4 regions of the Colwellia sp. MB02u-10 genome follow, and region 1 is predicted to be linked to each of the others. Evidence: predicted binding sites of a transcription regulator. Region 1 holds the regulator's gene; each other region holds the start of a gene.

Region 1 (2,213 bases):
AAGACCTGTAGCGAAATGGCGCTAATGTTTGTTGATTTTACCTTTATATTTCAATATTTGGCGATCTAGCTTGTCAATTAATGCATCAATCGATGCATACATGTCACTATGCTGTGCCTTAGCATGAACTTCGGTGCCACTTAAGTGCACTGTTGATTCAGCAATCTGATTCTGTTTTTCTACCGTTAATACTACATGTACATTATTGATATGATCAAAATGACGTTCTAGTTTTTCAAACTTGCCATTGACATAATCACGTAATGAATCGGTAACATCGACATGGTGTCCAGTAAGATTAATTTGCATATACTTCAATCCTCTTTATTGGCTGAATAAAACTGCCTACAATAGGCTTTTACGTTGATTTGATGGCGGTATAGAAAGTGACTCTCGATATTTGGCAATGGTACGCCTTGCCACTTGTATACCTTGCTCTGCTAAAATATCTGCCATTTTACTATCGCTGAGTGGCTTTGCAGGCACTTCAGCAGCCACTAGCTTTTTAATTAATTCTCGAATAGCCGTTGATGAACATTCGCCGCCGTTTTCAGTACTAACGTGGCTAGAAAAAAAGTACTTAAGCTCAAAAATTCCTCTAGGCGTGTGCATATATTTTTGCGTGGTCACACGAGAAATAGTTGATTCATGCATATCTACGGCTTCGGCAATATCGTTCAATACCATAGGGCGCATTGACTCAGGTCCATGTTCAAAAAAGCCTTGTTGGCGTTGCACAATACAATTTGAAACCTTTAAAAGCGTTTCGTTACGGCTCTCTAAGCTTTTAATAAACCATTTTGCTTCTTGCAAGTTAGAGCGAATAAATTGATTATCAGTAGATGACTTCATTGAACGAGACATAGCCGCGTATTGCTGATTAACCGATAGTTTAGGTGCAGTGTCAGGATTGAGCTCTACTGTCCAGCGGCCGTTTTTCTTTTCAACAGACACGTCTGGGATAACATATTGTTCTTCACTTTTTATGACGCTATCACCTGGACGGGGATCTAAACTTTGTATTAGGCGAATAACTTCGCGTAATTGCTCTTCTTTCAAGCGTAATTTACGCATCAATTGACGATAATCGCGATTACCGAGTAAATCAATATACTCGCTGACGGCAATTTTGCTTTCCGCTAACCAAGGGGTATCTTTAGCAAATTGATTAAGCTGAATACGCAAGCACTCGGGAATTGAACGAGCGGCTACACCAATGGGGTCAAATACGTTAATACGCTTTAACACCACTTCAATCTCATCAAGTTCTACACCATCAATACCGACACTTTCTAAGATCTCTTCGGCTGAAACGGTTAAATAACCTGCTTCATCTATGGCTTCAATAATGGCAATGGCAATGGTTCTGTCAGTGTCAGTAAAGGGCGTTAGTTCCATCTGCCAAATCAGATGGTCTTGTAATGAGTCTTTCGTTTCACCTTGATAAGTATAATCTTCTGAGGCATGGCCAACACCGCCACTACTGACACCGGCACTGAAGTTATCATCCCATGTGCTATCACTGTTTAGTTCTTCGGGGATGTCTGTTTTTGCTAAACCTTCAGAGGAGCTAATTTCGTCTATCGAGGGAGTGGAGTCTTCGCTGCCATCAGAGGATGTTGCTGACTTTTCGCCTAAAGTTACCGAATATCCTGCTTCTAAATGGTCAGGGGTATTTTCTGAATTGTTATCGTGCGTTTCGTCAACTTCAAGCAAAGGGTTACTTTCAAGTGCCTCTTGAATCTCTAGTTGAAGATCCAAAGTTGATAATTGCAACAGTTTGATCGCCTGCTGCAATTGCGGGGTCATCGTTAACTGTTGTCCGATACGGAGTTGCAGAGTAGGACGCATTTACGTTTTCTTTTCCCTATTCAAATTCATTAGTTCAATTGGTTTTATTCACTATAGCGTGAATTGTTCGCCAAGGTATACATCTCTTACATGTTGATTTGCAAGAATTTGCTTTGAATTACCCTCAGCGATAAGTTCACCATGACTAACGATGTAGGCATGTTCACAAACATCGAGTGTTTCTCGTACATTGTGATCTGTGATCAAAATACCTATGCCACGATCTTTTAAGTGTAGGATAATTTTTTTTATATCACCTACTGAAATTGGGTCAACACCGGCAAAGGGTTCATCCAGAAGTATAAATTTAGGATCTGCGGCTAATGCCCGTGCTATTTCAACTCGTCGGCGCTCACCGCCAG
Region 2 (2,213 bases), on a different contig from region 1:
TTAATATCCCCAATGCTGAACGCTTGTTTATTATCGGGTTACTACACAACTTGGGTGAGCTTGTTGTTCAGCAAATATCTCCAGAAAAAATATTAGCGGCTAACAATTTTTCTTCACCCCAGCTCCCTTGGGAAAAGCAACATCATGAACTTGGTTTTACTTACGGTGAATGCAGCGCTGAACTTTTAAAGCAATGGCAATTACCGTATAGCATTATCGAGCCTATTCGTAATCAAGACAATAGCGATTTCTCTTACAGCACAGATGACACTAAACTCTTATATCTAGCAAAACGCATTATGTTGAGCCAGTTTGATTGTAGCTCACACCCTATTGAACTGTTATTAAGCGAAGATGCCTTGCAGCAATTACCGATAGATGAAAACACGATACAAGAGGCGATCAATTTTTGTGACTTAGAGCGTTTAAGTATGTTGGCCATTATAAATCCAGGCACAGCAATGATTTTTTAATTGTTATGCCATTTAATTGTTTATAGGAGATTAACCACAACTTATATCGATACCTTTCATGCATCAATATAAGTCTCTAGTCATTAAGTAAGCGCTAGCGACGACATTTTTTTAATGGCATTTTGGTTTGAAAAAACCTCAACGCCTCCCTGAGCATCAGGTTTTAATACCTCACTGAAAACTTCAACCGAACTGCTTAATATCAGCCTTTAATACCTCACTGAAAACCTCACCCGTTAGCTTAATGCAATTATGTCTTTAGTTTTTACATTAATGCCTGATATATCAGTTTGTAGTCAAAGCTACCGATTAAGCCTTACTCATTTAGCGCTATTTTCATTGTCTGGGGCTAATTTCTCTGGCTGAAAATATTGCACCAGTAGCTGACAAATAAATTTCATACGCACTATCGTGGTGCGGCAGTATTAAGCTAATATTTCCTATCTACTTGTTTTTGTATGATATTTTAATTGGCATGAAGATTGATAAGTATTAGTTAATAATAATTAGGGAATAACAACATGAAACTAGTAAGTGCAATTATAAAACCTTTCAAGCTTGATAGCGTCAGAGAGGCTATTTCTGAAATAGGCATTGAAGGTCTAACGGTCAGTGAAGTAAAAGGCTTTGGTCGCCAGAAAGGGCATACCGAATTATATCGGGGAGCTGAATATCAAGTAGATTTTCTCCCGAAAGTGAAACTTGAAATTGCGGTCAATGATGATGTTGTGCAACGGTTAGTTGATGCCATCGCAGAAGCAGCACATACCGGTAAAATTGGTGATGGCAAAATATTTGTTTATGACCTTGAGCATGCCGTGCGAATTCGTACTGGTGAACAAGACGTAGAAGCGATATAGGAGCAAAATTATGGAACAAAATATTTTTCAACTTCAGTACGCAATGGATACCTTTTATTTCCTCATTTGTGGCGCCTTGGTAATGTGGATGGCGGCAGGCTTTTCAATGTTAGAAGCCGGTTTAGTTCGAGCCAAGAATACCACAGAAATTTTGACTAAAAATGTCGCGCTCTATGCGATTTCTTGCATGATGTACTTATTTGTTGGTTACGACATTATGTATGGCGGCGGCATGTTCTTATCAGGCATTGAAACGGTTGATCCCGCCAAGGTATTAGAAAACTTTTCAGCACGAGAAGATGGTTTTACCGGTGCAGCAATATATTCGGCGGCATCTGATTTCTTTTTCCAAGTAGTTTTTGTTGCCACTGCCATGTCAATTGTCTCTGGTGCAGTAGCTGAGCGCATGAAACTATGGGCCTTTTTAGCTTTTGCTGTAGTGTTAACCGGCGTTATATACCCAATGGAAGGCAGCTGGACTTGGGGTGGTAATGCTGTTTTTGGTTTATATACTCTCTCTGAACTGGGTTTTTCTGACTTTGCTGGCTCGGGTATCGTACATATGGCAGGTGCAGCCGCGGCATTAGCGGGTGTTTTACTGTTAGGAGCACGTAAAGGTAAATACGGTAAAAATGGCCAAATAAACGCTATACCAGGCTCAAACCTGCCAATGGCAACGTTAGGAACATTTATTTTATGGATGGGTTGGTTTGGCTTTAACGGTGGTTCAGTATTGAAGCTTGGCGATATTGCTAGTTCACACTCAGTCGCTATGGTGTTTCTAAATACCAATGCAGCAGCAGCGGCAGGTGCAATCTCGGCGTTAGTTTTAGCGAAATTACTCTTTAAAAAAGCAGATTTAACTATGGCGTTAAATGGT
Region 3 (2,213 bases), on a different contig from region 1:
AGTGAAAATATCGTTTCTAATGAAGACGTCTCGAAAGTGCGCTAAGCGGAAGGAAAATTTTAAAATTGCCAGCTTTGTTTACAGTCTTATGTACATCCGTTAGTTGACCTAAGCAGGCAATTAGCCAACCTAGTAATAACTGGCATAGCAGACGTTACAAGAATCATTATTGATACTAATTTTATGGTCTAAGGAGCTATAGAACGAGAACAATTCCTATGACGGCTGCAAGCCTCAAAGCTGCCTGTGAAATTCTAATTCACTAACAACGGATAAAACTCCGTTAGTGCGCATATTTTAAGTTTTCTTATCTTGTTTCACTCTAAACTCATTAATATAATTGTAATTTATATCTTAAAATCAATAGCTTGAGCTTTTAATGACATCAACTAATGGCATATCAAGCCAACGAATTACAAGTCAGTTGCTAGGTGGTGAATATACTGTTTTGTAGTGTTTTTTTTGTGATTCATTACAATAATTGACACCATTGAGTTTTAATCAATTAGACTACCTGAAACATGTCTTTCAGCTAGTCTATATCGAATATTTTGATGATTAGAATATAGTTTTATATGAAATACAAGCACCTTATTACCTTTTTATACTAAAGCAACATTAAATTTATGCTGGTTGAAATTCGTTTATTTAATCAACTGATTAATGAGCTTATTAATGTCATATTTTTTTACAAACTTGTAGTGTATGAATAAAAATAAAGACTTATCTTGTTGATATTTATTGGTAATAATAGGTTGGTATGTTTTTTGCATTTATTTATATTAATAAACTAGCAATTACATACCAAATACTAATCAAAGTGATAAAAAGGAATAATAAATGAAAAATAAATTTTTAAATATGATGAAAGCAGGTCTTATAGTGTCTGTGACCTGTTTAGTTAATATTGCAAATGCGGGCCTAATTGTAGGCGATTTTGTTACCCATTCAGATCTTCCTGATGCTGGTTCATCAGGTGCGCTTATTTATCAAGAACTTTCACAAACCATAGGTGCAGGTTACGAATTGGACTTGGTTGATGGTGATTATTTGACCAACCTATCTAATTGGGGTGGCGGATTAGTTTGGATGGACTTTGATCCAACAACTAATATCTTATTGTTAGACTCTCAAGATGAATGGGATTTCCAAACTTTTGATGCGTTTATTAATAACATCCAATTTAGTGCAGGAGAATATATTACGGGCATATCATTATTGAATAATGATTTGGTAAGCCCAAATACTGTACCTTTACTTTCATTTACCAATAACAGTATTCATATATCATATGCCGGAGTCTTTGATTTTACAGGCAATTCAGCATCTTTTCAAATAACTACTTCGTCAGCATCTGTACCTGAACCATCAACACTCGCTATTTTTGCATTAGGAATGATTGGTTTAGCATCACGTCGATTTAATAAACAATCTTAATAATTTCTTTTTAGTAAATTATAGAAAACATCAATTATAATGATTGGTGTTTTTTTGTATCTACTGATTGGTAATTTAGGTTGTTTTACCGATAAACCACAACCATAGGATTAGTAATCCTTTGTTATTCCATATGTGTAAAAGACTTCAGACACTTTAACTTAATATTCAACACTACTAGCGTCAGTTTTATAGTTTTTTAGCAAAAAAGTCATACTAACAAAACCTACCATTTTTGCTCATAATAATCGAAATGGTTGCCGCTAGATAAGCTGCATATTCTGTGAGTAAGGGAATGAAACTAAATCTAGCTTGTTGCGTTTATATCCAAATCAAGTTTTATATTGTCATCATTGACCTAAAGTAATTCTTTTGACCAGTCCTGAAATTTACCGTCCGACTCTGGTACCTTTTACAAAAAAAGACCAGAAGCAGAGGCTACTGATCTTTCATTAGAAAAATACTAAAGTATTTTGTGACTGTACTTTAATAAAATGTCTTAACAGCCAGTCCAAGCATCAGCATCCCAAGCTTTACACTCTTTACTATAAGTACCATCTGCATTAAAGCGCATGGTTTCATAATTCCAACCATCAAAGCCTGCCATCACTTTTTTATACTCAACACGTAAGCCATTTTCTTCAACCATTTTGGTTAAAATAACAAAGCTAAAGATTTCGTATAAAGCAGTAGTATCACTAATGTCATCATCGTAGTGATAACTTAAACCATCAATTTCTGCGTTAATGGCAGCAAAATCTAACAGGTTTTTGTTT
Region 4 (2,213 bases), on a different contig from region 1:
GGTGTAGTATATTACTGCGAGTTAACAGCATAGATTTTTTATAATCAGCCGCGAAGCACTTTTTTTCTTGTGGAAAAATATCAGCCCTTATGATGACAGTGACTAAGTCGTCGCTATAGTGTTCACTGACTAGCTCTAATGAATTAACACTGCCACTAGCGCGGATGCTAATTTCGTCTTGGGTGAGTAAACCATTAACCACTTGCTGAACACTTGACACTGAAGCACCGGCAACCAGTAAGGCTTTTTTCAACGCATTGTGCATAGCCTGTGTTTTTGCTGTTTTATTATCAGCATTTATTATGCTCGCCACACCTTGCGATTCATACCATTGTCCGACACTAGCGCTGCTATATATAGCACAGCAAAGGTAAAATAAACTTAAACGCATAAAGGTCTCTTTTAATAGGGAATCAATCTCTTTTTTAAATATGCAGGTTTTGTGCCTATTTCAAATAAAAGTTCAACTCAAGATAAGTAAAGTGGCCCAACAAACTACTTTTATCGGTATTAGCTTGCTGATAGCGATAAAAGTAGTAGGGTTTTATCAGGCATTAAAAACCCTATCTGGTTTGGTAAAGTCTGGTGATTGGATAAAAAGGTGTTTTGAAAGTGATACAGAATCAGTGCTGAAAAAAAGTGTAAATAGGCAGAACAATTAGACTAAAACTATAGCCAATAATCTAGGGGTATAGTTTTAGTCTACCCTGTATTATACCAAGTTGAGGTGAAATAAAAATATTGGCGCGGATCATGCTTTATTAATTTTATTAATTATTTTCATTAATTTTACGACATTAGCATTAATTGAGGAGAGCTAAATGAAAAATTGGCTTATAGCAATAATAATACCGACAGTGATGTCGTGTTCTGTGACAACCAAAGATGATTTTTATCGATCTTCTTATGCCGATAAAGAAGAAATTGACAGTTTTAAGTTACCTCGTCATGCGATAAATGACGTGGTGAAAGGTCTTGCGTATCAAATGCTGGAAAGTAGCACCTTTGTTACGCCTAAAACGCCAATTGCTGTTGCATCATTTGTCGATTTAAAAAATTTAGAATCAACTAACTCGTTAGGCAATCAACTGTCAGAAAGTTTTATCCATGAAATGCAACGACATGGCCTGGTTGTTATTGATTTTAAAACCACTGGACATATTCGTGTAACGGCCGATGGTGATTATGTTTTCAGTCGCGATTGGAAAGAATTGCCAGAACGTCAGATAATTGACTATGTTGTTACCGGCACTATGATGCAACAAAATGAAGGCGTGTTAGTCAACGCACGAATGATTGGCATGCAATCTCGAGTTGTGGTGGCAACGGCGCAGTCTTTTATTCCTGCTTGGGTTGTTGGCGATGATTTTAATCGCCATGAAAATGTTAAAATGAAAGATGGCATGATCTTGCGTGACAGTACCACGCTAGCCGACGATGCACGTGCCATTGCGATACAAAAGTAATATTATCAAACAAATGTCTAAGGTGAGTATGAATACTTTACGTAATGGTATTGGGGTTTTTTTAAGCGCTTTAGTGTTAAGTGCATGTTCTTCGGTGTTTGATAAACAGGTTGAATGGCAAAACGTGAAACCTGAACAATTTCCTGTATTAACCGCCATAGGGCAAGCACCGATTAGCTTGCAGAACTCTCAAAACAAAACCCAGCGTATGCTGATGGCAATAAAAGCTTCAAAAATTGCTGCTTATGCGGAGTTAGCTGAACAAGTTTATGGTCAAAATATTAATGGTAGCACCACCATGTCTAATTTAGTGCTTGATAATCAACAATTACAGGCATCAGTACAAGGCATTATTCGTGGCGCAAAAGTCGTTAAAAGCTATCCGGTGGGTGACAGTTATACCACTGAGTTGAGTTTAGATTTTAAAGATGTTTATGAAATTTATATCGCAACTTCTAACCGCAAAGAAATAAAGCATATCTCATATTACTAGCGTCATTGAATAGCGCTGTATTTTAGTACCATTAAAAAAACCAGCTATTGCTGGTTTTTATGTACAGGATGTACGGTATGGTGCGATCACATGGATGTGAAGGAGCAGTGATCATAAAATATACAAAGCTAAGCTTTTATACCTAAGCTACTGAGTCCGCCAGAGGTTTTTCCTTTACTATTATAGGTCATGGATGACTTATTATGATTCTCTAGTAATGAGGTCTTCATGCGTTCTACAGATAATTGTGATTG

The links. Region 1 encodes sigma-54, which starts transcription at its own class of promoters, with help from an activator protein. Its sites were predicted from a motif close to GTTGGCACGNNNNTNGNNT; they were not measured.
Region 2: the regulator sigma-54 is predicted to act here: its motif matches at 943-961, upstream of H4J59_RS15385 (P-II family nitrogen regulator).
Region 3: the regulator sigma-54 is predicted to act here: its motif matches at 755-773, upstream of H4J59_RS19315 (PEP-CTERM sorting domain-containing protein).
Region 4: the regulator sigma-54 is predicted to act here: its motif matches at 741-759, upstream of H4J59_RS06005 (FlgO family outer membrane protein).

Annotation. Positions count from the first base shown of each region.
Region 1 covers NZ_JACGVK010000139.1:51,713-53,925, reverse strand. The annotation lists gene hpf (ribosome hibernation promoting factor) at 22-309, opposite strand; gene H4J59_RS17985 (RNA polymerase factor sigma-54) at 346-1,851, opposite strand; gene lptB (LPS export ABC transporter ATP-binding protein) at 1,903-2,213, opposite strand, start outside.
Region 2 covers NZ_JACGVK010000133.1:109,311-111,523, reverse strand. The annotation lists gene H4J59_RS15390 (HDOD domain-containing protein) at 1-473, shown strand, start outside; gene H4J59_RS15385 (P-II family nitrogen regulator) at 995-1,333, shown strand; gene H4J59_RS15380 (ammonium transporter) at 1,344-2,213, shown strand, end outside.
Region 3 covers NZ_JACGVK010000102.1:12,296-14,508, reverse strand. The annotation lists gene H4J59_RS19315 (PEP-CTERM sorting domain-containing protein) at 841-1,437, shown strand; gene H4J59_RS04090 (hypothetical protein) at 1,937-2,213, opposite strand, start outside.
Region 4 covers NZ_JACGVK010000105.1:73,298-75,510, reverse strand. The annotation lists gene H4J59_RS06010 (flagella assembly protein FlgT) at 1-391, opposite strand, end outside; gene H4J59_RS06005 (FlgO family outer membrane protein) at 822-1,466, shown strand; gene H4J59_RS06000 (LPP20 family lipoprotein) at 1,495-1,959, shown strand; gene H4J59_RS05995 (flagellar export chaperone FlgN) at 2,088-2,213, opposite strand, start outside.